4 regions of the Priestia sp. FW507-14D1A genome follow, and region 4 is predicted to be linked to each of the others. Evidence: riboswitches for the same ligand, from Rfam matches in the RefSeq annotation. Region 4 holds a riboswitch; each other region holds the start of a gene.
The links. Region 4 has a riboswitch for thiamine pyrophosphate ahead of tenA (thiaminase II). Riboswitches for the same ligand answer to the same signal wherever they lie in the genome.
Positions count from the first base shown of each region.

Region 1 (5,475 bases), on a different contig from region 4:
TTTCAATTGCTCTCATTTGACTCGTTACGTGTGATAATACACAGTTTTGAGTAGGAATTGACCATTCGTTGATTATATTTTTTGTTTCATTTAAAAGCGCGTAGATATTATCCGTTGTGTCAATAACAGGGTTAATTCCGATAACCGCATCTCCAATTCCATAGCTTAACGCTTCGTATAGAGATGCTCTCATTCCTTTTAAATTATCTGAAGGATGATTAGGCTGGGCTCTAGAAGCCAATACTCCTTTTTGGCCGATAGTCGTTTGACAAGTAGTTTGCACTTCTATCTTGGCAGCTCCTTGAATTAAATCTAAATTGGACATAATTTTAGTAGCCGCCGCAATCATTTCGCTGCTTAATCCTTGGCTAAGTGCAAGAAGGTCTTCTCCGCTATGCTGATCGGATAAAATATATTCTCTTAAATCCCCTACTGTCCAATTTTTAATAATATCGTAAACAGATGAATCAATCTGACTTTCGATTAATGCCGAGACGTTGTCTTCATCTGCGCTGAGCAGCGGATAGTTTCTGATATCAGCAAGTGTGATATCAGCTAGGACTTGCTTTGCTGCCATTCGTTCTTTCATTGACTCAGCGCTAACTCCTGCGAGCTGATCTCCAGAACGCTCTTCGTTTGCTTTGGCCATGATTTCTTTTAAGCTATAAAATGAAAATGTTTCTCCTAACAATCGTGTAGTTTTAAACATCGTTTCCTCCTTGTATATTTAGTAGATTATGATGAAAAAGCGAGCGTTTTAACGGAAACGGAGATCGCTTCTCCAGCTACTGGTAACCCTAGATCAATGTAATCTCCGTGTGTAAAATCAATTTGATCTAAACAAATAATTTCTAACTCTTTCCTCTGTTTAGCTAATGCTTGTCCTAAAGCTTTTGCAATATCTTGCTCGCATAGAACAACGAGGCACTTAGCTCCTTTAAAACAAGCAATAAATTCAGCGCTTATTACTTTTGCTAATTCTTGAAGCATCTTATAGCTGCAGTAAGGAAAATGAGATAAAGCAATAGCAGCGGGGGGATCTTCTGCGCTGAAAATAGTTGAAGCCTGCATACATGCCGCTCGAGCTCTTTCTTGAAACATCAGCGGATTCCATTTCTCTTCTTGCTGAACAGGTATCTCTACAATCGGTATATTTTTTAACGGCAACCGCTTTGACCCAATGTATACAGTTGATCCGCTAACTTCTGTATTTTGCATACCAGCCCCAATTACAGTAGCGCGCGTTGTCTCAGCGGCTTGAGATACTTGGATGGATTGAAAATGATATGCTAGAAGCGGACCAACGTCCCCATGTATGGCCACTTCCTTCACTGTTTTTGGCTTTTGCTTCTCCATCATTGCTCCTACTCCTCCTGAAACCATGATCATTTCGGGGATAGAAGATCTTGTATGAGGAGAAACGATCAGCGAGGAATTTTGATTCAGCGCATTTACATAATTCACGGTTTCTTCAGCTAGTAATTGACAGATAGACGAGAGCTTTTCAAATGTTGCTTTTTCACCTTCTCGCAGTGTTAAAGAATTATTTTTCAAAAATTCAGTTAAATGAGAAGAAACGTAGGTAACAAAACCTTCTGAATTCAGGCGAATTAATCTTCCTCCCACATGCAGTGTAAACGTTTCTATAACTTTTCCATTTTGACATAAAGCGATGTTAGCAGTTCCTCCTCCTACATCAATATTGGCAATTACTGCATTTGTTTCAGCAGAACGTTCGATTGCTCCTGATCCTTTTGCAGCTAATATTCCTTCTAAGTCAGCGCCGGCTGTTGCAACAACAAAATCCCCAGCATGTTCGGCTAGATAGTGAACGATACTTTCTGCATTTTTCTTTCTGGCCGTTTCTCCTGTGATGATCACAGCACCTGCCTCCACTTGATCTAAGGAGATTCCTGCATTCTTATACTCTTGTTCTAGTAGTACCGTTAATCGTTGAACATCGATTTCAACATCGTTTAGCATAGGGGTGGTATAGATAGAACTTGCATACGTTACGCGACGATCAATAATTTGACAGCCTGGCAGCGTAAACTGATTTTGTTGATTTGCTATTAACAGCTTGCTTGCAATCAGTTTTGTTGTACTTGTTCCAATATCTAAACCTATGCTCGTGATCCATTTCTGTAGCATGCTATCAATCCCTTATCTCGTTTGAATATGGTGATTATCATAAAACAGTTTTTTGAATATTTCACTAACTATGTTATCAAACCTGACACACTTTTGTGTAAACAAAGGTGACAAATGACAAAAAAGACTAAATCTTGGTAGATTTAGTCTTTTTGCTTATGATGAGTGTGATTTAGTTATAATCATTCTTGATGCCGATGGAATTAATAGTGAAAGAATGATTAAGCAGGCTATTAGTGATCCTACCATTGAAATCCCGTTCATTGAAAAAGAATACCATAGAGCGGACATGCCCTTTGGCGCATATGACCCCCAGAAAATAATACCCGCAATAAAGTGCCAGAAATACCGTGCGAAGCTGCCGATAATAAGGGATAAAACAATCAAAACAAAAGCTTTTGATCTGTTATTGTTAGCTAAATTTGTTTTAATAGATTGCGAAAAAATACCTCCAAAACCTATAAAAGCAAAAGCCACAATATATTCAATAAACGTTTGCAGCGCTGTTAAAATATAAGCCGTTCCTGTTGCCAACTGTAAAAGCCCCCATAATAGACCAGATAGAGCCCCGCCTTTTACTCCCCAGCGAAAGCACATAATAAAAATGGGCACCATGGAGAACGAAATACTCACAGCCGTTGCAATCTTAATGGAAGGCAAAAGATCAAGTAGAAGTGCCAATGCTGCAAAAATAGCTATTTCAATTTTAGCCTGTAAAGGTAATGCTTTATTCACGTTTCTCACTCCTGTTTTTGAATCATTCATATCAAACGGTTTACACAGGAGTAAGCAAATATATGCTACTATTCCCACATTCCTACGCTAGCGTTAACTAACAGGTTCGAAGGGTCTGAACAATTTGTTCACTCTCAGCACGGCGGCTCCCCCTGTGGTACGTTCGGATATTTATGTAGTATTATGACAACATCCATTATATCATATGTAACAAAATAGATTCGAGAGATTTCAAAGATGTTTCTATTTTCTGAATCTATTTTTTATAATGACAATCGTTTTAGTATTTGGTATACTTCTTTTATGTCAAATGAATATAAAAAACCCTCATCCTAATCGATGAGGTAGAGGTCGCAGTTTTTAATAGTAAAGCAACGGAAATGCAGAGAACATTGAGGATGTTGCTTGAAAGGAAAAATTGCCGAAGTTTAGATCACTTCTCTGTTGATTTAAGCTGGGGCTGTCTCCGAACAGGAACAGAACTGTCACATCATGCGAGTGATGTGAAGAGCTATCTTCACGGAAGGTTGACGCGGTTTTCAGATTTAAAAGCGCGCACATATACTGCGGGCTTTTTTTATGTTATCCCGTCTCTTTCCGTACATTCGAAAGGAGCATTTATCTATGCAAGAGCAGCAAGAATTAAAACGTGGGTTGAAATCTCGCCACTTAACGATGATTTCATTAGGAGGAGCCATCGGAACCGGCTTATTCCTAGCAAGTGGTGGAGCAATTCACACAGCAGGACCTGGGGGAGCGCTTTTAGCTTACGCTATCATTGGTGTCATGGTTTACTTTTTGATGACCAGCCTAGCGGAGCTCGCAGCTTATATGCCTGAAGCCGGTTCGTTTAGTACGTATGCGTCTCGGTTTGTAGATCCATCCTTTGGTTTCGCTCTCGGCTGGAACTATTGGTATAACTGGGCTATTACGATTGCAGCTGAATTATCGGCTGGAGCCCTTATTATGAAATTTTGGTTCCCAAACTCTTCTTCTATTTTATGGAGTGCCCTGTTTTTATTAATTATGTTTGGGCTTAACTACCTTTCTGTAAAAGGATTTGGTGAATCTGAATTTTGGTTTTCGTTAATTAAAGTAGTAACGGTTATCATCTTTTTAGTTATTGGTATTATGATGATTTTTGGTATCTTTAACAATGAAGCACCAGGTTTTAAAAACTTCACGCTTGGTGATGGACCCATTCACGGTGGATTCTTTACTGTCTTAGGTATTTTTATGGCTGCTGGTTTTTCATTCCAAGGAACAGAGTTGCTTGGAGTCGCAGCTGGAGAAAGTGAAGATCCGGAAAAAACGGTTCCTCGCGCAGTTAAACAAGTCTTCTGGCGCATCTTGTTATTTTATATTTTAGCTATTTTTGTTATCGGGATGCTTATTCCATACACAGCGGATTCATTAGCAAGTGATGATGTGCGGGTAAGTCCATTTACTTTAATATTCGAACGAGCAGGTCTGGCGTTTGCAGCATCAGCTATCAATGCCGTTATTTTAACAGCCGTTTTATCTGCTGGTAACTCAGGTATGTATGCTTCTACGCGTATGCTTTGGAACTTAGCGAAAGATGGAAAAGCACCGAGGTTCTTAGCAAAAGTAAATAAACGAGGCGTTCCGGTTAATGCTTTAATCGCAACGGCACTTGTCGGTACACTTGCATTTGGTGCTTCATTTTTTGGAGACGGTGCGGTATACACGTGGTTACTTAACGCTTCTGGTATGTCTGGTTTTATTGCTTGGTTAGGAATTGCCATCAGCCACTATCGTTTTAGAAGAGCATTTGTTGCTCAAGGTCATGATTTGAGTGAACTTCCATATCATGCAAAACTTTTCCCGTTTGGTCCTATCTTTGCCTTTATTTTATGTGCTGTTGTCATTTTAGGTCAAAACTATTCGGCGTTTACGGGTGATTCGATTGACTGGTACGGTGTACTTGTTTCTTATATCGGACTTCCTTTATTCTTAATTGTTTGGTTAGGATACAAATGGACGAAAAAGTCAAAACTTATTCCGTTAAAAGAATGCCAAGTAACAGTAAAAAAATACCAATAAAAAAAGCTCTCTATTCTTTTGAATAGAGAGCTTTTTTATGTGATCTGATCAGCAAAATGAAGAGATATATAGGCGGGCTGATTTTTCATAACAAGCATATAACCTTTGAGGGGACGATTACAGTAATCAGCAGCTTCTATATAATAAATACGCTGAACTAACCTGCTTAAATGGGTTACAAAAGATGGAAGTTGATGAGTAGGAATGCTTTGGATGTAGTCTATGATTTCTTGTTTAGTTTGAAGGCCCGAATGGGTACATTCTAACAGATGAAAAAGCGGATCTGCTGCTATAGTAGATAGTTCAGAGTTGTGTTTGATTCTATTCAGCTGGATATGCAGTTCTTTTTTTGACCATGTCTTTGGAATAGCTCTTAGATGCTGATATTGAAAACGTGTATTCATGATAGCTAACACCTTTCGTATTAAAATAATAAAACGACTTATTATTTTAATAACCTTTACACATGAAACTAAAACGTTACAATGTGTAAAGGTGTCATACATCTTATAAAATAAGCTGATA
Region 1 covers NZ_JBYSWQ010000003.1:174,400-179,874, forward strand. The annotation lists gene AC3WJG_RS14435 (ethanolamine ammonia-lyase subunit EutB) at 1-709, opposite strand, end outside; gene AC3WJG_RS14440 (ethanolamine ammonia-lyase reactivating factor EutA) at 736-2,151, opposite strand; gene thiT (energy-coupled thiamine transporter ThiT) at 2,308-2,916, opposite strand; TPP riboswitch at 2,949-3,049, opposite strand; lysine riboswitch at 3,224-3,408, shown strand; gene AC3WJG_RS14450 (amino acid permease) at 3,511-4,950, shown strand; gene AC3WJG_RS14455 (hypothetical protein) at 4,986-5,354, opposite strand; gene AC3WJG_RS14460 (GNAT family N-acetyltransferase) at 5,458-5,475, opposite strand, start outside.
Region 1: linked by a shared signal. The riboswitch ahead of thiT (energy-coupled thiamine transporter ThiT) and the one ahead of tenA (thiaminase II) in region 4 are both predicted to bind thiamine pyrophosphate.

Region 2 (5,475 bases), on a different contig from region 4:
AGAGCAATACATTGAAACAGTCCTATACCCAGTGCTTGTCCATAAGACATTTGGTCCACCGTCTCTACACGCGGACGTTTAGGTCCAAACAAATCTGCTAGAATCATTAATACAGCTCCGACTACTAAGCCAATTAGCACCGTATTTAAAGAAAACAAATGTTCATCAATGTAATCATCAAACAAAAGTCCTAACACTCCTGCGGGTAACAAACCAACAATTACCTGCATTAAATTCAAGCGATTTGTCGGTCCAATTGGAGCAGCTGGCTTTTTTCCCAATCCTAATAAATTAATGAAACGATCTTTAAAAATAACTACTACTGCTAAGATCGACCCTAGCTGAATAACAATTTTAAATGTATTAGCTACTGGAGATGAAAATAATTCTTTGGAATTCAACCATAGGTCATCCACAATAATCATATGCCCAGTTGACGAAACAGGAGCAAACTCTGTTAAACCTTCTACAATCCCTAAAATGATTGCTACAATAATTTCCCACATAAAGCTATGTACCTTGCCTTTCTTTCAAATTAATAAGCTTATCGCTTCGTTTTACATGCTCAACTATTTTCCTAATTTGACACTTGCTTTTTTATCATAATTGTTAAAACTATGAAATACAATGTGTATTTGCAAAAAGATAAGAATCTTTAATAATTTGTAATAAAAACCTTACATGCTATAATCAAAAAACACGATATCAGCTTTTATTTACTTTAGAAAGTAGTCACTATGTTCGGTATAAATTCCGGCCCCTTAGCTAAAAATGAATCATCTAGACTATTTTTCTTTAGTGTGAAAAAATGACTAAATCATTATGTTTTTTCCATCTCCTTTACTGTCATCTATCATTTTAATCAACTAATGCTTGCTTATACGGCATATCCCCTAAGTAATTTGAAACTTTTTTCTCTCTTTACTCGTATATAGTAGTATCTTTTTTAGGAGGCTTTTTACTTATGAATGGAAATGTACGTACAATGAAATGGGTCACTGCTGGGTATGAAGCCTTGCTGGGAATTCCTTTAATTGGCGCCGGGATTGTTATGGGCTTTAGTTATACTCCTCTTTTTATTGGATTTATTCTTCATGCTATCACGCTCATTTTAGCTAATAGACGAGGGTTATCTGCGTATGGAAACATACTAGGGATTGTTACTTCACTGGTTGCTTGGATTCCATTTTTAGGGTTTATCATGCATATTATTACAGCTATTGTGATTGCAATTGATGCCGCTAGACAACGTTAATTGTCTAGCTTTTTTTATTTAAGGGTTGATTTTTTACCGAATGATGGTAAACTTAAGCCGTAAATTGAATAATTTGAATGTTATTTCTACTAGGGGTGTCTGATAGCTCAGACTGAGAGAAGAGTGCAATAAAACTCTTTAACCCTTTGAACCTGATTTGGGTTATACCAGCGGAGGGAAGTAGTCTTGAAAAGAATAGTATATGTTTATTCTTTTTTCGCCTATTCCATCGGGTTCTGTCTATCACAGAACCCGATTTTTTTATGGTTCGGTATAGCTACACTTTATGCGAAACCGGAGGAATATGTAATGTCAAAACAAAACGTATCAGTTTCTATGAAAAAGCCTTTTCCAAACAGTCACAAAGTATATGTCCAAGGATCCAGAGAAGACCTTAAAGTGCCTATGCGTGAAATTCATCAGTCTCCTACTACAGGATCTTTTGGGGAAGAAGAAAATAGTCCCGTACGTGTATACGACACGAGCGGTGTTTATACAGATCCCTGTTATGAAATTAATTTACAAAAAGGATTACCGGCTCTGCGCGAAAAGTGGATTGCAGAACGAAACGATGTAGAAACATATCAAGGCCGTACGGTTCAGCCACAGGATAACGGTTATTATGATGGTGATCCAAGAGATCAGTACGAGCGCTTTATCACTAATCGTTTACCGTTGCGCGCGAAAAAAAATCAAAATGTAACGCAAATGCACTATGCGAAAAAAGGAATCATCACGCCCGAAATGGAATTTATCGCTATTCGTGAACAGATGGATCCTGAAGTCGTGCGTGAAGAAGTAGCAAGAGGACGTGCCATTATCCCTAATAATATCAATCACCCTGAGAGCGAACCGATGATTATCGGCCGCAAATTCCACGTGAAAATCAATGCTAATATCGGAAATTCAGCTATTCGTTCAGCTATTGAAGATGAAGTAGAAAAAATGACATGGGCAACGCGTTGGGGAGCCGATACAATTATGGATTTATCAACAGGAAAGGATATCCACACAACGCGCGAATGGATTATCCGCAACTCGCCTGTTCCTGTAGGGACCGTTCCTATTTACCAAGCGCTTGAAAAAGTAAAAGGTGTAGCAGAAGATCTAACGTGGGAAGCATATCGCGATACATTAATTGAACAAGCTGAACAAGGTGTTGATTACTTTACTATTCACGCAGGTGTTCTTTTACGCTATATTCCTCTGACAGCGAAACGTACGACAGGTATTGTTTCACGCGGAGGATCCATCTTAGCGCAGTGGTGTTTAGCTCATCATGAAGAGAACTTTTTATATACTCGCTTTGAAGAAATCTGTGAAATCTGTAAAGCATACGATATTTCTATTTCACTTGGCGATGGACTACGTCCTGGTTCCATTGCAGATGCTAATGATGAGGCACAGTTCGGTGAATTAGAAACGCTTGGTGAATTAACTAAAATTGCTTGGAAACACGATGTTCAAGTTATGATTGAAGGTCCTGGACATGTTCCTATGCACCTCATCAAAGAAAACGTAGATAAACAAATGGAAATATGCCAAGAAGCTCCCTTTTATACTCTTGGACCGCTTACAACCGACATCGCTCCAGGCTATGACCATATTACATCAGGTATTGGGGCTGCAATGATTGGCTGGTTTGGGACAGCTATGCTTTGCTACGTAACGCCAAAAGAACATTTAGGTCTGCCGAATAAAGAAGACGTTCGAGAAGGCGTTATCACCTATAAAATTGCTGCGCATGCCGCTGACCTAGCAAAAGGCCATCCAGGAGCACAAAAACGCGATAACGCGCTGTCTAAAGCAAGATTTGAATTTAGATGGAATGATCAATTTAACCTTTCACTAGATCCAGAGCGCGCAAAAGAATATCACGATGAAACACTTCCCGCTGAAGGTGCTAAAACAGCCCATTTCTGTTCAATGTGTGGACCTAAATTCTGTTCGATGCGTATTTCTCAAGATATTCGTAACATGGCTCAAGAAAATGAAAAAGATGTAAATGAAGTAAGAAAAGAAGGAATGAAAGAAAAAGCTAAAGAGTTTGTTAACAGTGGTTCAAATATCTATCAATAATGAAGTAGAACAGCTTAAAGAACAAATTAAGCAGCTTGAAAGAAAGTTATTATTTGTTCAGCAAAATTGTCAGCATATTATCGTTGAATCCTCACATTCTTCCGTAAGACGCTGCATTAAGTGTTTCTATCAACAAGAAGCAGAAGCTGAGCCAAAAGTATTTTAGTTGAAGAAAAATCCGAACGAGTTGAATTCTTGATTAAGAACCCAGCTCGCTCGGATTTTTTCATTGGTAGGGTGAACGTAGATTTCATGCATGTAGCAACCGCGATGTAACAAGCTATCCATACTAGCTCATTTATCCCATTTGTTCGTCTTTAGATTGGATTAATTTCATTACGTTTCTCAAGTTCATCTTTTTTTGAAACGTGCTTTCAGCATGTTCTTAATCCAATATAGTATTTTAATAATAACCCAGCCTATAAATGTACCTAGCGTATTCAAAAAGATATCATCAATATCAAATACTCGTTCCGTTAGCTTGTACTGTAAAATTTCAATTAAAAAACTGATTAAGAAACCAGTCGTAAACACTTGGATAAAACCATCAAACCACTTCATAAACAAAGGAATAAACATTCCAAGCGGCGCAAACATTACGATATTTCCCAGTATATTTGTCACAGTAAGCATTATATTGCCGCTTTCCCACATCAGACGGATCGTACTAAATAAATCCAAGTTCATTGCTTTTCCGTAAACATGTTCGTTTTCCCGTATGAGCGTAGCATAAATGACCACTGCCCCATACGCAATAAATAGAATGAACATGACTTTTTTAACGATTGACCTGATGCTTACATTCACTTCAACATCACCTTCTTTGACTCCCAAAACCATTTATTATTATCTATATGTACCCGTCCACTGCTTTCATTCGTCGTGAATGCATTTACATGCTTTTTTATCCTATCACATCAATAAATAAATACAATTCCCTTTATACAATTTTATTAAACTTGATTCTTTATAAATAAAAATCCTCATTATTTTATGCTACTCATTTCATTAATTTCTACATATATAAATAATAAGAAGCAGCGAGTAGCACTTCGCTGCTTCTTATTTAATCTGGATAATAAGGATTCAAATGGATTAATACTTCCTGAATATTATCATGCTTTTTCATAAGTGTTGCTTTGATTTCTCGTCCTAAATCATGACCTTCCTTAATTGTTTTAAAGTGGTCAATTGAAATACGTACATCCACTAATATGTAATGGCCATGTTCTCTTGCTCGAACGCGATCAATCCGCTTCACATCTTCAAATTCATAAATGCTTTCTTCAAGTTCTTTCAGTAGCTCTTCATCAATATTGCCTTCCATTAAGATCTGAAAAGACTCTCCCATCATTTGTCTGGCAATGTTAAAAATTAAATAAGCAACAAAGATACTTGCTATTTTATCTCCGTATAACAGCAGTTGAACATCCATTTTATCACCAATAATGGATAATAAAACACCAATTGCCGCCGCAATAGAAGCAACAATATCTGCTTTATGATCAAATGCAATTGCCTCAATTGCCTTACTGTGGTGCTGCTTCGCTACGTTTAAAGAATAACGGTACAACAACACCTTTGCTATGTATGAAATAACTGCAATCCACATGGCTAAAATATTTGGAGATTCAACCGGATGGAATAAACCAACGACTCCTTCAAATACCACATAAAATGATACAAGCAATAAAATAATTCCTACAATCCCTGAGACAATTACTTCTGCTTTTCCATGCCCATATGGATGATCATCATCTGCCGGCTTATTTGCTACTCGTATAACCAACAAGACAATAATAGAGGCAAATACGTCCGCTGCAGAGTGAATACCATCAGCAAATACAGCATCACTATTTCCAATCCATCCTACTATTACTTTTCCTAGCGTAAGGGCAATATTGCTCCATACGCTAATCCATGCTACTTTTTTCGCAATGGACTCCCTTATACTGTTGTTCATTTCCACACCTCGACTTACTTCTTGAAAAATCAGCTTTTTTATCTTATCACTGCTCATTCAAGTGGGTCTAGAGCAATCTATTTTCGCTTAGCTATATATGTTTCGGTACCGCAAAATTAATGATAATCTACAACATACTCCTTATTATTTCTCCGCCAACTTCTTACGGTCTGTTGCC
Region 2 covers NZ_JBYSWQ010000017.1:21,255-26,729, forward strand. The annotation lists gene AC3WJG_RS25900 (undecaprenyl-diphosphate phosphatase) at 1-506, opposite strand, end outside; gene AC3WJG_RS25905 (hypothetical protein) at 965-1,255, shown strand; TPP riboswitch at 1,337-1,451, shown strand; gene thiC (phosphomethylpyrimidine synthase ThiC) at 1,565-3,334, shown strand; gene AC3WJG_RS25915 (hypothetical protein) at 3,312-3,500, shown strand; gene AC3WJG_RS25920 (VanZ family protein) at 3,686-4,141, opposite strand; gene AC3WJG_RS25925 (cation diffusion facilitator family transporter) at 4,401-5,297, opposite strand; gene AC3WJG_RS25930 (DUF3231 family protein) at 5,442-5,475, opposite strand, start outside.
Region 2: linked by a shared signal. The riboswitch ahead of thiC (phosphomethylpyrimidine synthase ThiC) and the one ahead of tenA (thiaminase II) in region 4 are both predicted to bind thiamine pyrophosphate.

Region 3 (5,475 bases), on a different contig from region 4:
CTTCTCCTTTTCAAGCGTTCCGTCTCCCATTCCCTGTACAAAGGGATGATTATGATTTTGACGCCAAATAGGCTGCAGCTTTTCGTATAATCGTTCACTAAATTTCATGATGATCACTCCTTATGCGTATGCAGCCACGTATAAATGAACTGCAACATCACTTTTGTATATTGAACAAGCTGATTTATATCTAATTGTTCGTTCACAGCATGTGCATTTGCTAAATTCCCCGGACCATAAATAGCGGCCGGAATCCCCGCATCAGCTAGCCATCCCCCGTCTGTTACGCTAGTTGACACATCGATTGGGGGCTTTTTCCCTTCAATTTGTTCATGAGTATGTGCAAGCAGCTGTACTCCAGCATGATTTTCATCAATTTCTAATGACGGGAAGATTTCTCCTCTGTCTTCAATCATTGATGTGCCTCCCCATTCAAAGGTTGGCAGGTTATCTTTTAACCATGGATCTGCTTTTGCAATAGCTAAAATGTATTCTTCCACTTCTTTTGATACTTGGTCGTATGATTCATTGGGATAATAGTGAACGGTGACCCACAGCCTGCATTCATCTGCAATAAAAGCAGCATGTCTTCCCCCTTCGATTACTGCTGGATTAATCGTATTTGTTCCCGGCAAAAATCCTGGATAGCTTTTTGTAACAGCCCAGTGGCGCTCCAATTCTTGCAGCCCTCCGATCACTTTTGCCATCTTCTCAATAGCACTCGCAGCTAACAGACCTCCTCCAGCATGAATCATACTTCGGCGTGTACCGTCATGATAGGTTTTACTGCTTTTTATCGTAATCCATCCCGTGATCACTCCGCCTTGACCTTGAATATGTAAATCACTCGTATCAGCAACAAGCGCAAAGTCAGCTGTATATCCTTTCTGACAGCATTGCAGCGTACCTGCCTCTCCCACTTCTTCTCCTACAACGGATTCAAAAATCAAGTCTCCCGGCAGTTCGATTCCTGCTTCTGTTAAAAGCTGGACTGCAAATAATGCTCCTGCCAACCCGCCTTTCATATCAGCAACTCCGCGTCCGATTATCATGTTGTCTTTTACTACAGCTTCAAACGGATTTGTCTCCCACTTTTCATTTTCTTGTACCTCAGCTACATCCATATGCCCGTTAATAATTAAGCTTTGATAGTCAGCTGATTTTTTCCCTTTTAACGTGCCCACTACAATAGGATCGTTGCAATATAAATCCCACATATCGATGGAAAAACCGCAGTTTTTAAGGAAATCCGCTACGTAGCGCTGCGCTTCATGAGAATTTCGTGCAGGAGGCGCTGGCGTTTTATATGCAACAAGCGTTTTTACTAACTGGATTAGCTCCCCTTTGCGCTCCTCTACCTGTTTGACAAGCAAATCAATTGTTTCTTCCATGTATGACACCTTCCTTTACGCATAAAAAAACACTTCTTTCGCAGGAAAGAAGTGTTTTTGTTTATATACAAAAAATTATTATAACGAGTTCGTAAGGAAATACCATACAAAACATCCATTACAATACCTCTTTCCTACGCTAGTATTACCTAGTTCAGGTTATAAGGGTTAAGACTTCTCGTCTCTCTCAGCTTAGAAAGCACCCCTAGTGGCGTTGTATCTCTATAAAATTAAACGATTATCATATGTTTACCTGTAATAGTTTTATCATAGTAAAGCGTTTTATTCAATAGAAAGGTTCATGATTCAGCAATGAAAATAGTTTCCTTTTTAGTAAAATAAAAAGCACACACTTTTTTTAAGCAGTGTGTGCTCTTTACTTTTATAAGCTTACTAGTTAGCTATCGGCTTCTTTAAAAATACACCGTTTTTCCATTCAGACAGGAATAAGCTCAAGTTTTTGCCCCGGCTTCACTAATGAAAGCAGCTCATGATCTTCTTCTATCACATACCCAATCACGTTCACATTCGCATTTGCAGGCAAATTCGTTTTAGCTATTTGAACCTCTCCTCTATAACGTCCGTAGCCATCATTGTCCATTGTAATTGCTCCGATTCTGCGCTCGACTGTATGAAATGGCGGCACTGGTTTTACAGATCGTGTATCAACTAAACGCAGAGCGTCTCTTGATACATCTGGACGCACGCTGTACGTTCCCTCTATATGAGGTGAACGAATGCGCAGCGGAATAATGCTGCTTTCTTGATATTGAAACAAACGCTTTAATAAACTTGAACCGGCGCATGGATCTCCAATATAAACCTCCGCTACTCCGCAGCCGTATAAATCTACTGCAGAGGTAAAAGGGCATCTATTACGGTCTTTTTCTCTAGTAGGAAGACCTTGATAAATAGGGCCTCTCTTTTCGCCTTCCCCGGGAATATAAGCGCAGACTGGGATACGAAGTTCATTAAATAAATCTGTCTGCTGTTGAAAAAATGTTTCTTCAAGCCCTGTTTCAGGCCGCGGATAAAAATTATGCCATGCAAGCAGCTGATGATGATGAAGACCTGCACATAAGAGTGCTTCAATTTCTTGTTTGGATAACGTACTTGCATTAACGGCAATATAAAATTCATTCGCAAGCGAAAGAGTTTCTGCTGTGCTAAACCCATCGTCTAGTCTAATACCAGATACGCCAAGTGAAGATAGCGACATAAGGCTTTCAATACCTAAATGAATCGGCGTATGCTTGGATACGTCTGCATACACGCTTATTCCACAATCTCTAGCCACATGAAGCATTTCTTTTGCCCGTTCAGCCAAATCCCCTTTTTCCTCTGGAATATGAAGCGAAGTGAATGCACGTGTGACGCCGCACTCACTTGCTTCTATTAATCTTTTTTTAGCATCACTATCATTTAAATAAAACGAAATGCCAATCATTCAAACTCTCTCGCCATTTCATCGTTGAATCCAAAGAAATACGTACAAACAAAGCCGGCTGCGTAAGCAACAACTAACCCGAGTAAATAAAGAAGAATTTGATGCGCATGAACTAAAAACGTAAGCGGCAAACCTGAGACTCCCACTGCTACAGTCGCAATATGAAAGTGCGCCTGAAACGCTCCGCCGATTCCAGCTCCAAGACAAGCGGTTAAAAAGGGGCGTCCTAAAGGAAGTGTGACTCCAAAAATAAGCGGCTCTCCAATTCCAAGCAGCCCTGAAGGAAGAGCGCCTCCAATTGCTCGCTTTAAACGTTTTTTCTTTGTTTTGATATAGATAGCAAAAGCTGCACCGACCTGACCGGCTCCGCCCATTGCTAGTATAGGAAGAAGCGGATCATCTCCAATTGAATTGATAAGCTCTAAATGAACAGGAGTAAGACCTTGATGAAGTCCTGTAATGACGAGCGGCAAAAATGTTGCTCCTAAAACAAAGCCTGCTACAACTCCTCCAACCTCCAAAACTCCTAAAAGGCCTTTTGTGATTCCGTCTGAAATCAAGCCGCCGATTGGCATGAATACTACATACGTAATAATGCCTGTAATTAACACCGTAACGGTTGGTGTAATAATAATATCCAGTGACTGAGGGACAAATTTACGCACTCGTTTTTCCACTACGGCCATAAAGATTGCTGCAAGCAAGACTCCTATTAAGCCACCCCGACCCGGCAAAAGTGCTTCACCAAAAAGTTTAATATCAGCTACGGCAGGATTAATGACTAAAATACCTGCTAAGCCCCCTAAAGCCGGCGAACCACCAAATTCTTTTGCCGCATTAATACCTACTAAAATACCCAGATAAGCAAATAAGCCGCTTCCGATAACGGTTAAAAGAATAGCAATCTGTGAATCTGCAGGAAGCCACTTCGCTTGAACTGCTGCTTTTGTCACTCCGGTGATAAGTCCAGATGCTACAAGAGCAGGTATTAACGGAATAAAAATACTTGCAATTCGGCGAAGCAAGAGCTTAAACGGAGTTGCGTTTTTTTCTTTCAGCTCCGATTTCCGCTGAGCCGCACGATTTTCTAAATTAATACCGCCAGATTCATCAATTAACTTTTCAAACTCCTCTGTTACTTTGTTTACTTTTCCAGGACCAATAATGATTTGCAGCGTTTCTTCTTCCACTAATCCGAGTACGCCTTCAAGCTTTCGTATATCTGCCTTTTTTACAATTGAATCATCTTTTACAGTCACGCGCAGCCGCGTCATACAATGCGTATACGCTTCAATATTTGATGCTCCCCCAAGCATCTCCAAAATAACCTTTGCTAATTGATGATTATCTAAAGACATGTTAATCCCCCTTTGTATTTTCCTCTTAGATGGATACGGTACTGAGGAAACAGACCACAAAATCCCCTTTTTGTAATCGCTTTCTTTTTTTATTTCTTAGTTTTCAAAAACTGAATGGCATCCCTTGTTTTATCAATATACTCAATCGTCTGGTCATACTGCTGCGCTGCAATACTTAAAAATAGTACATCAATCACATAAAGCTGGGCTAAACGAGACGATGTAGCTGCGCTTCGAAACGGCGCTTCTTGAGAATAAGACGTATACAAACAGATATCAGCTAAAGACGAAACGGTAGACTGTCCGTATTTGGTTAAGCTAATCGTCTTTACTCCGCGATTTTTAGCTAAAGATAAGACGTTGCTTACTTCAGGAGTCTCCCCTGAAAAAGAGATGCCCACAACTACATCGTCTTTACTTGCATTTGCGATGAGTGTAGCTGCTAAATGGCTATCTGCAAAAGCCGTGGCATTTTTATTAATTCGAAGAAATTTTTGCTGCGCATCCATAGCAATAATATGTGAAGCACCGATTCCAAAAAAATGAATGTTTTTAGCTTCAATCAGCGCTAAAACAGCCCGCTCTGCTTCTTTATAATTCACAAGCTCGGCCGTATCACTTAGACTTTGAATGCTGTTGCTTGCCGTTTTTTTGACAATAGATTGAATCGTTTCATTTGTTTCAATATCGCGGTATCCTTGCTCCGTATCTCTAGCTAAATCACCGGCTACTCTTACCTTTAATTCTTGAAACCCGCTAACCCCGATAGATTTACACAAACGAATAACAGCAGCACTGCTAGCATTCGCTAGTCTACCTAATTCTCCAGCCGTACTGTTTATCACAGTATGCGGGTTGTTTAAAATATATTCAGCAATTTTCCTCTCCGAATCAGGAAGCTTAGCCACCGTGTTTTTAATCATTGTTAATCCGCCTGTTGACATCGTTTCTCTCCTTTATACGTAATGTTCAATCGCTTTTCTCACATAACCGCCCGCATTATTCAGTAACATCTTCGCGGTGTCGTAATTTTCATTTGTTTTGATCATAACCACTGCTGTTTTTACCTCATTATTTGCTTCTTCAAGCGTTTGGCTTGCTTGTTCATAAGAAACACCTGTAATTTTACAAATAATACCTATCGCTCGTTCTTTAAGCTTTTCATTACTCACATGAACATCTATCATTAAGTTTTCATACGCTTTTCCTACTTTGATCATAGCCGCTGTAGAAATCATATTGAGAATCATTTTATGAGCGCTTGCTGCTTTTAACCTTG
Region 3 covers NZ_JBYSWQ010000002.1:744,745-750,219, forward strand. The annotation lists gene tenA (thiaminase II) at 1-108, opposite strand, end outside; gene AC3WJG_RS12160 (acetylornithine deacetylase) at 114-1,391, opposite strand; TPP riboswitch at 1,506-1,608, opposite strand; gene AC3WJG_RS12165 (MupG family TIM beta-alpha barrel fold protein) at 1,828-2,838, opposite strand; gene AC3WJG_RS12170 (PTS transporter subunit EIIC) at 2,835-4,196, opposite strand; gene AC3WJG_RS12175 (MurR/RpiR family transcriptional regulator) at 4,286-5,140, opposite strand; gene murQ (N-acetylmuramic acid 6-phosphate etherase) at 5,153-5,475, opposite strand, start outside.
Region 3: linked by a shared signal. The riboswitch ahead of AC3WJG_RS12160 (acetylornithine deacetylase) and the one ahead of tenA (thiaminase II) in region 4 are both predicted to bind thiamine pyrophosphate.

Region 4 (5,475 bases):
ACAGTGCTAAAAAGACGGTACCAAACGGCATTTTCTCAAATACTGTTGGCAAGACCACAAACAAAAGTCCAGGTCCTTCAGTTGGCTTTAATCCAAACGAAAAAACGGCTGGAAAAATAGCCAAGCCCGCCAGCAGCGAAACAAACAAGTTCAAAATAGCAATAGTGCCAGCTGAACGCGTCAAGCTTACTTTTTTCCCTAAATAAGAGCTATATGTCACCATGCAGGATAATCCCACGCAAAGCGAGAAAAACGACTGACCGAGCGCATAGAGAACAGATGACCCTGTAATGGCTGAAAAATCCGGTTTTAAAAAGAACTTTACTCCGTCCATTGCTCCGTCTAATGTTAGAGAACGCACCACGATAATGATAAAACAAATAAATAACAGCGGCATCATGTATTTATTAGCACGCTCTATTCCTTTTTGTACGCCTTTTGAAATAACAAACACTGTAATTAATAAAAACAGCGCCTGTGCACCTAATACTACATAAGGTTGGCTAATGACGGCATTGAACAACGCGCCGTACTCTTTTCCGCTTAGCATACCGGTTACACTCATAATCGTATATAAAATCACCCAGCCGCCAACGACGCTGTAAAAGGAAAGCAAAACGACACAGCTTAGTACTCCCAGCCTGCCAATCCATACCCAAGCGGATTTTGGAGCAATTGCCTTATAAGCACTAATCGCTTCTTTTCCCGTATGTCTTCCAATGATAAATTCTGCCAACAGAAGCGGCAATCCAATAAAAATCGTAAATAAAATAAACAACGCAAAAAATGCTCCACCGCCACTGGTTCCCGTTACGTATGGAAACTTCCATATCGCTCCTAGACCAATTGCTGCCCCAGCAGATGCTAAAATAAAACCGAGGCGTGAAGACCACTGATTTCCTTTACTCATATAATGTTACTCTCTCCTCTTCTAAACTCAAAACTCACCTGATTAGTACTGTACCATAAATGCAGAAGAAAATCATTCACGTTTTACTTTTTTCTATAAAACGATATCTATATAGAATAGAAAAAATGAAGAAGCAGCTACTTCTTCATTTTAAGGTCGGTGTTTCTATTCAAAATTTATTCTCTGTACGATGATTCATCTCCACGGTAGGCTTCTTGATTTGAAATTTCTTCAATATGCATATGCCCTTCTCTCTCTAAACGAAGGACCGTACGCTCTGCATCTTCATAGCTCTCGCACGTCACTTGTTTATATTCCATATCATCTTTATCTGTGTAAGCGACTAAATATGTTTCCATTTTAACTCCTCCTATATAACCTGTATGTAACGTATGTTGCCTTTTTCGTTTATTTCTAAACATATAGGCTCCAAACATAAAGCCTAGCATACTATAATAGCGGAACTTCAATTTAAAAAAGTTGAATTTTTCATTATGCACCGATGCAACATGGAGGTTACACTTATGACATTTATTTTATCATTCGTACCAATTGTTGTTCCTTTTGGTATTTTAATTAGCTTAATTGCTTTTACAGCTGCTTTTTTACAATCAAAAGAGCATCATAAAAAGCTCTAGCTTACAAAAGCTAGAGCTTCTTTTTAAAAACGTCTATAGCGTTTAATCAGTCCCACAATAATGGCAATTGCTAATAAAACAATCGAAATAATGACAGTCATGACAATTGGCTGATTTCCACTTTGCTTCACTGCAATGGCAATATAAGCCCAAATAAAAACAAGCGGATAAACAGCGTCTCGGTTTTTTAATGTAAACATGATGCCCAGCACAGCTCCTACCAGCAGCATAATAATCGTCCATGCTAACTCGTTTAAGCCAAGCAAGTGCTGTATTCCATTTGCTTGAAATACGACAAACACATTGACGATAGTCGCAACAGAAATCCATCCAAGATAAAGCGAAATTGGCAGACGCATAAACCATGTCGTCATTCGAGAATGCTGAATAATGGAATACACAATCATTAATGTGCCTAGAATAAAGAGCATAACTAAAAGAGATAACTTATAGTAATCGTTTTGGAAAATAAAGATCCACGCACTATTTAACAAACAGTTTAGAAAAAACCAAATGCCGATACGTGCATATATTTCCTTTTGATCTTCTCTTGCAAAAAATTGGCGTATAACCCAAATGGTTAATAACAAATAAATAACGCCCCAGATAGCAAAGGCATAACCCGCTGGTGTAAACAACGTAGGAACTTGCGCAGAAGCTTCTCCCGTTGTTTTGCCTCCTATTGGAATGGCATTTGCTAAATAATTCACAAGCAGTGTAATAGCCAAGCCTACTGTATTTAATACAGCATACAAACGAAATTTCGCCATTTTGTTCTCTCCTTTCTTCTATTTATATGGGAGTGTTTCGGAGACGAAAACGGCTCTTCCCTTCATTAATACCTCTTCTTCCCTAAAAATATGCATTTTTAAACAAAAATGATTAAAAATAGCTTTAAGAAATTTCCTCTTTAAGAAAGAAAAGCGGTTAGCACACAATTTCCCATAACGCTTTCTATTTTTCAGAATATATGGTAAGTTAAACTTAGATTAATAGGAAGTCCACTAGGGGTGCCACCGGCTGAGACAAGTTTTCTTGATCCCTTTGAACCTGATCTGGCTCATACCAGCGTAGGAAAGTGGCAATGTTCAGTTTTTTACTGTCCTTTGCCACTCCGTTTATAAACGGAGTGTTTTTTATTTCCTTTATGTGCTTGTTTGTGACTTCCTCATATTAAAGGAGGATTTTGATGTCATTTTCATCTCAATTAAGACAAGAAGCAAACTATATTTACGAAGCCATTTTTAACCATCCTTTTATTAAAGGAATTGCTGAAGGAAACGTGCCAAAAGAAGCGCTTATTCACTACGTTTCTCAAGATTACGAATACTTAACAGCATTTGTTCGCATTTACGGCGCTGCTTTAACAAAATGCCGCACGCGTACCGAAATGGAAGCCTTTAATGCCGGCATTTCTACGGTATTACATAGTGAAGTACACCCTCACAATAATTTTTGTGAAGTAGCAGGCGTACGTTATGAAGACCTTCACACTGAGACGCTTTCACCGACGGCCAGCCACTACATTAACCATATGACAAGTGTTGCGCATACAGGCAGCTTAGCAGAAATCATTGCAGTGCTTCTTCCATGTCCATGGACGTACGTTGAAATTGGCCAGCGCATTACAGAACAAGTAAATCCATCTCCTTCTCATCCTTTTTATGAATGGATTCAGTTTTATAATAATGAAGAAATGAATGGCACAACACAATGGTTTTGTAACAAGCTTGATGAACTCGCCGAACAAGCGACTGAAGAAGAACGTAACCGTATGAAAGATCACTTCATCAAAAGCTGTGAACTGGAGTATTTATTTTGGGAAATGGCATATACCCAAGAAAAATGGCCGCTTTCTCAGCTTTCCCTTTCAAAATAACGAAAAAGCCTCCTATCAGGAGGCTCTTTTATTTCAATAGTTTTTTGATCATTTTCAAGCTTTGTTTTTCCGAAGGATAGCGGAATGACAAATCAAACTTGGTTGTTTGAGACAGCATGCTTTTAAAATGAGTGAATGTCTGAAAGCTGTCTTTTCCATGATATTGACCCGTGCCGCTTTCTCCCACTCCGCCAAACGGCAAATATGGCGTAGCGATATGCATAAGCGTATCGTTTATACAGCCTCCTCCAAATGAAAGGCGCTCCGTTATGACGTTTTGCACATCTTCACTTTCTGTAAATAAGTAAAGAGCTAACGGCTTAGCTTTTTCTTGAACTTTATGAATGACTTCGTCTAGTGTTTCATATTCAATCATAGGAAGAATAGGCCCAAAGATTTCTTCTTGCATAACGTCTGATGTCCAGCTTACTTCACTTAACACCGTAGGTTCTATTGTTAGCGTGTCCTTATTGTACCCGCCTCCAACTATAGCATTTCCGTCTTTTAAAAACTCAACTAGCCGAGTAAAATGACGCTCACTGACAATACGGCCGTAGCGGTCGCTTTCAAGTGGATTACTACCGTAAAATTGAGAAATTGCTTCGCGAAGTTTCTCTACAAGCGGCGCTTTCACTTTTTTATGCACGAGCAAATAATCAGGAGCAACGCACGTCTGGCCTGCATTCATCCCTTTACCAAACATAATTCGCTTCGCTGCAAGATCTAGGTTTGCGTCTTCATGTACAATGCACGGACTTTTTCCGCCTAGCTCAAGCGTGACGGGGATAAGCTGCTTCCCTGCTTCTTGCATAATAATTTTCCCTACATTTACACTTCCCGTAAAGAAAATATAATCAAGGGGCTGTTTTAAAAGCAGACTTGTCGTGTCTACAGCCCCTTCAACCACCGTCACAAATGCTGGGTCAAAAGCTTCAGCCAGTAATTCTTGTATAACGCGAGATACGCTAGGCGTTAGTTCAGAAGGTTTTATAATCGCCGTGTTTCCAGCGGCAATCGCTCCCACTAAAGGAGACAGTGCTAATTGAAACGGATAGTTCCACGGAGCAATAATTAACGCAACTCCATACGGTTCAGGAACAATTTTCCCTTTAGAGCCCACATGTGTTAAAGCGGTTTTTACTTTTTTAGGCTTCATCCATTTTGCTAAATGTTTAAGCGTAAACCGAATCTCCTCTAGTAAAATCCCGATTTCCGACGTGTAGGCCTCTACTTCAGATTTATTTAAATCTTGTTTTAAAGCATCCATAATTCTCTGCTCATTTTGTTTGACTATTTCTCTTAGCTTATTCAGCGCTTGAATGCGGCTGCTGATACTCTTTGTCTTTTGCGCATAGAAATACTGCTTTTGTGTAGAGACAATATGCTCAATGACCGTTTCATCTGTGATATAAAATTGCTCGTGGTTCATCTCTTTCATCTCCCTATAAACATTCGCTTTCAACTGTAGCAAGCAAGTTTTTTAATAGCTCAACTGCCTCATTTAAAGCTAATGAATAATATCTCTGCGTTCCTTTTTGCTCAATTTGCACAAGCTTTTGATCGCGTAGAATTTTTAAATGATGAGAAATTGCCGGTCGTGATAGCGTAGACTCCTTTGCAATTTCATTTACGGTTAAAGGCTCTTTTTCCGCGAGCAGCAAAATAATATCTTGTCTTGCTGAATCACTTAGCGCCTGAAAAATAGGAATGCTGGCACGAAATAACTCGACTGCTTTTTGACTCATATAGATTCTCCTTTATTTAATTTCTTGTGTTCTGCGGACAACGGATGTAAGCCACTTTCTTGGCACGAAGCGCGGGATGAACGTAGCGAGACGAAACTGCACTCCTGGTACGATAACCGTCTGCCCTTTCATAAATTTTTTATAGCCAACTTTCGTTACTGTTTCTACATCCATTGCACCGCTTTGAAAAAGCTTGGAGTTGCTTAGCTGGGCTCGGTCGCTAAAACCCGTTTTAGTTGGACCCGGGCATAGAGCGCTTACCGTTACATTGGTACCTTTTAATTCATTTTCAAGGGCCTCTGT
Region 4 covers NZ_JBYSWQ010000005.1:144,430-149,904, reverse strand. The annotation lists gene AC3WJG_RS18340 (sodium-dependent transporter) at 1-910, opposite strand, end outside; gene AC3WJG_RS18335 (hypothetical protein) at 1,087-1,269, opposite strand; gene AC3WJG_RS18330 (TspO/MBR family protein) at 1,572-2,318, opposite strand; TPP riboswitch at 2,545-2,642, shown strand; gene tenA (thiaminase II) at 2,738-3,427, shown strand; gene AC3WJG_RS18320 (aldehyde dehydrogenase) at 3,456-4,856, opposite strand; gene AC3WJG_RS18315 (ArsR/SmtB family transcription factor) at 4,870-5,172, opposite strand; gene AC3WJG_RS18310 (SDR family NAD(P)-dependent oxidoreductase) at 5,185-5,475, opposite strand, start outside.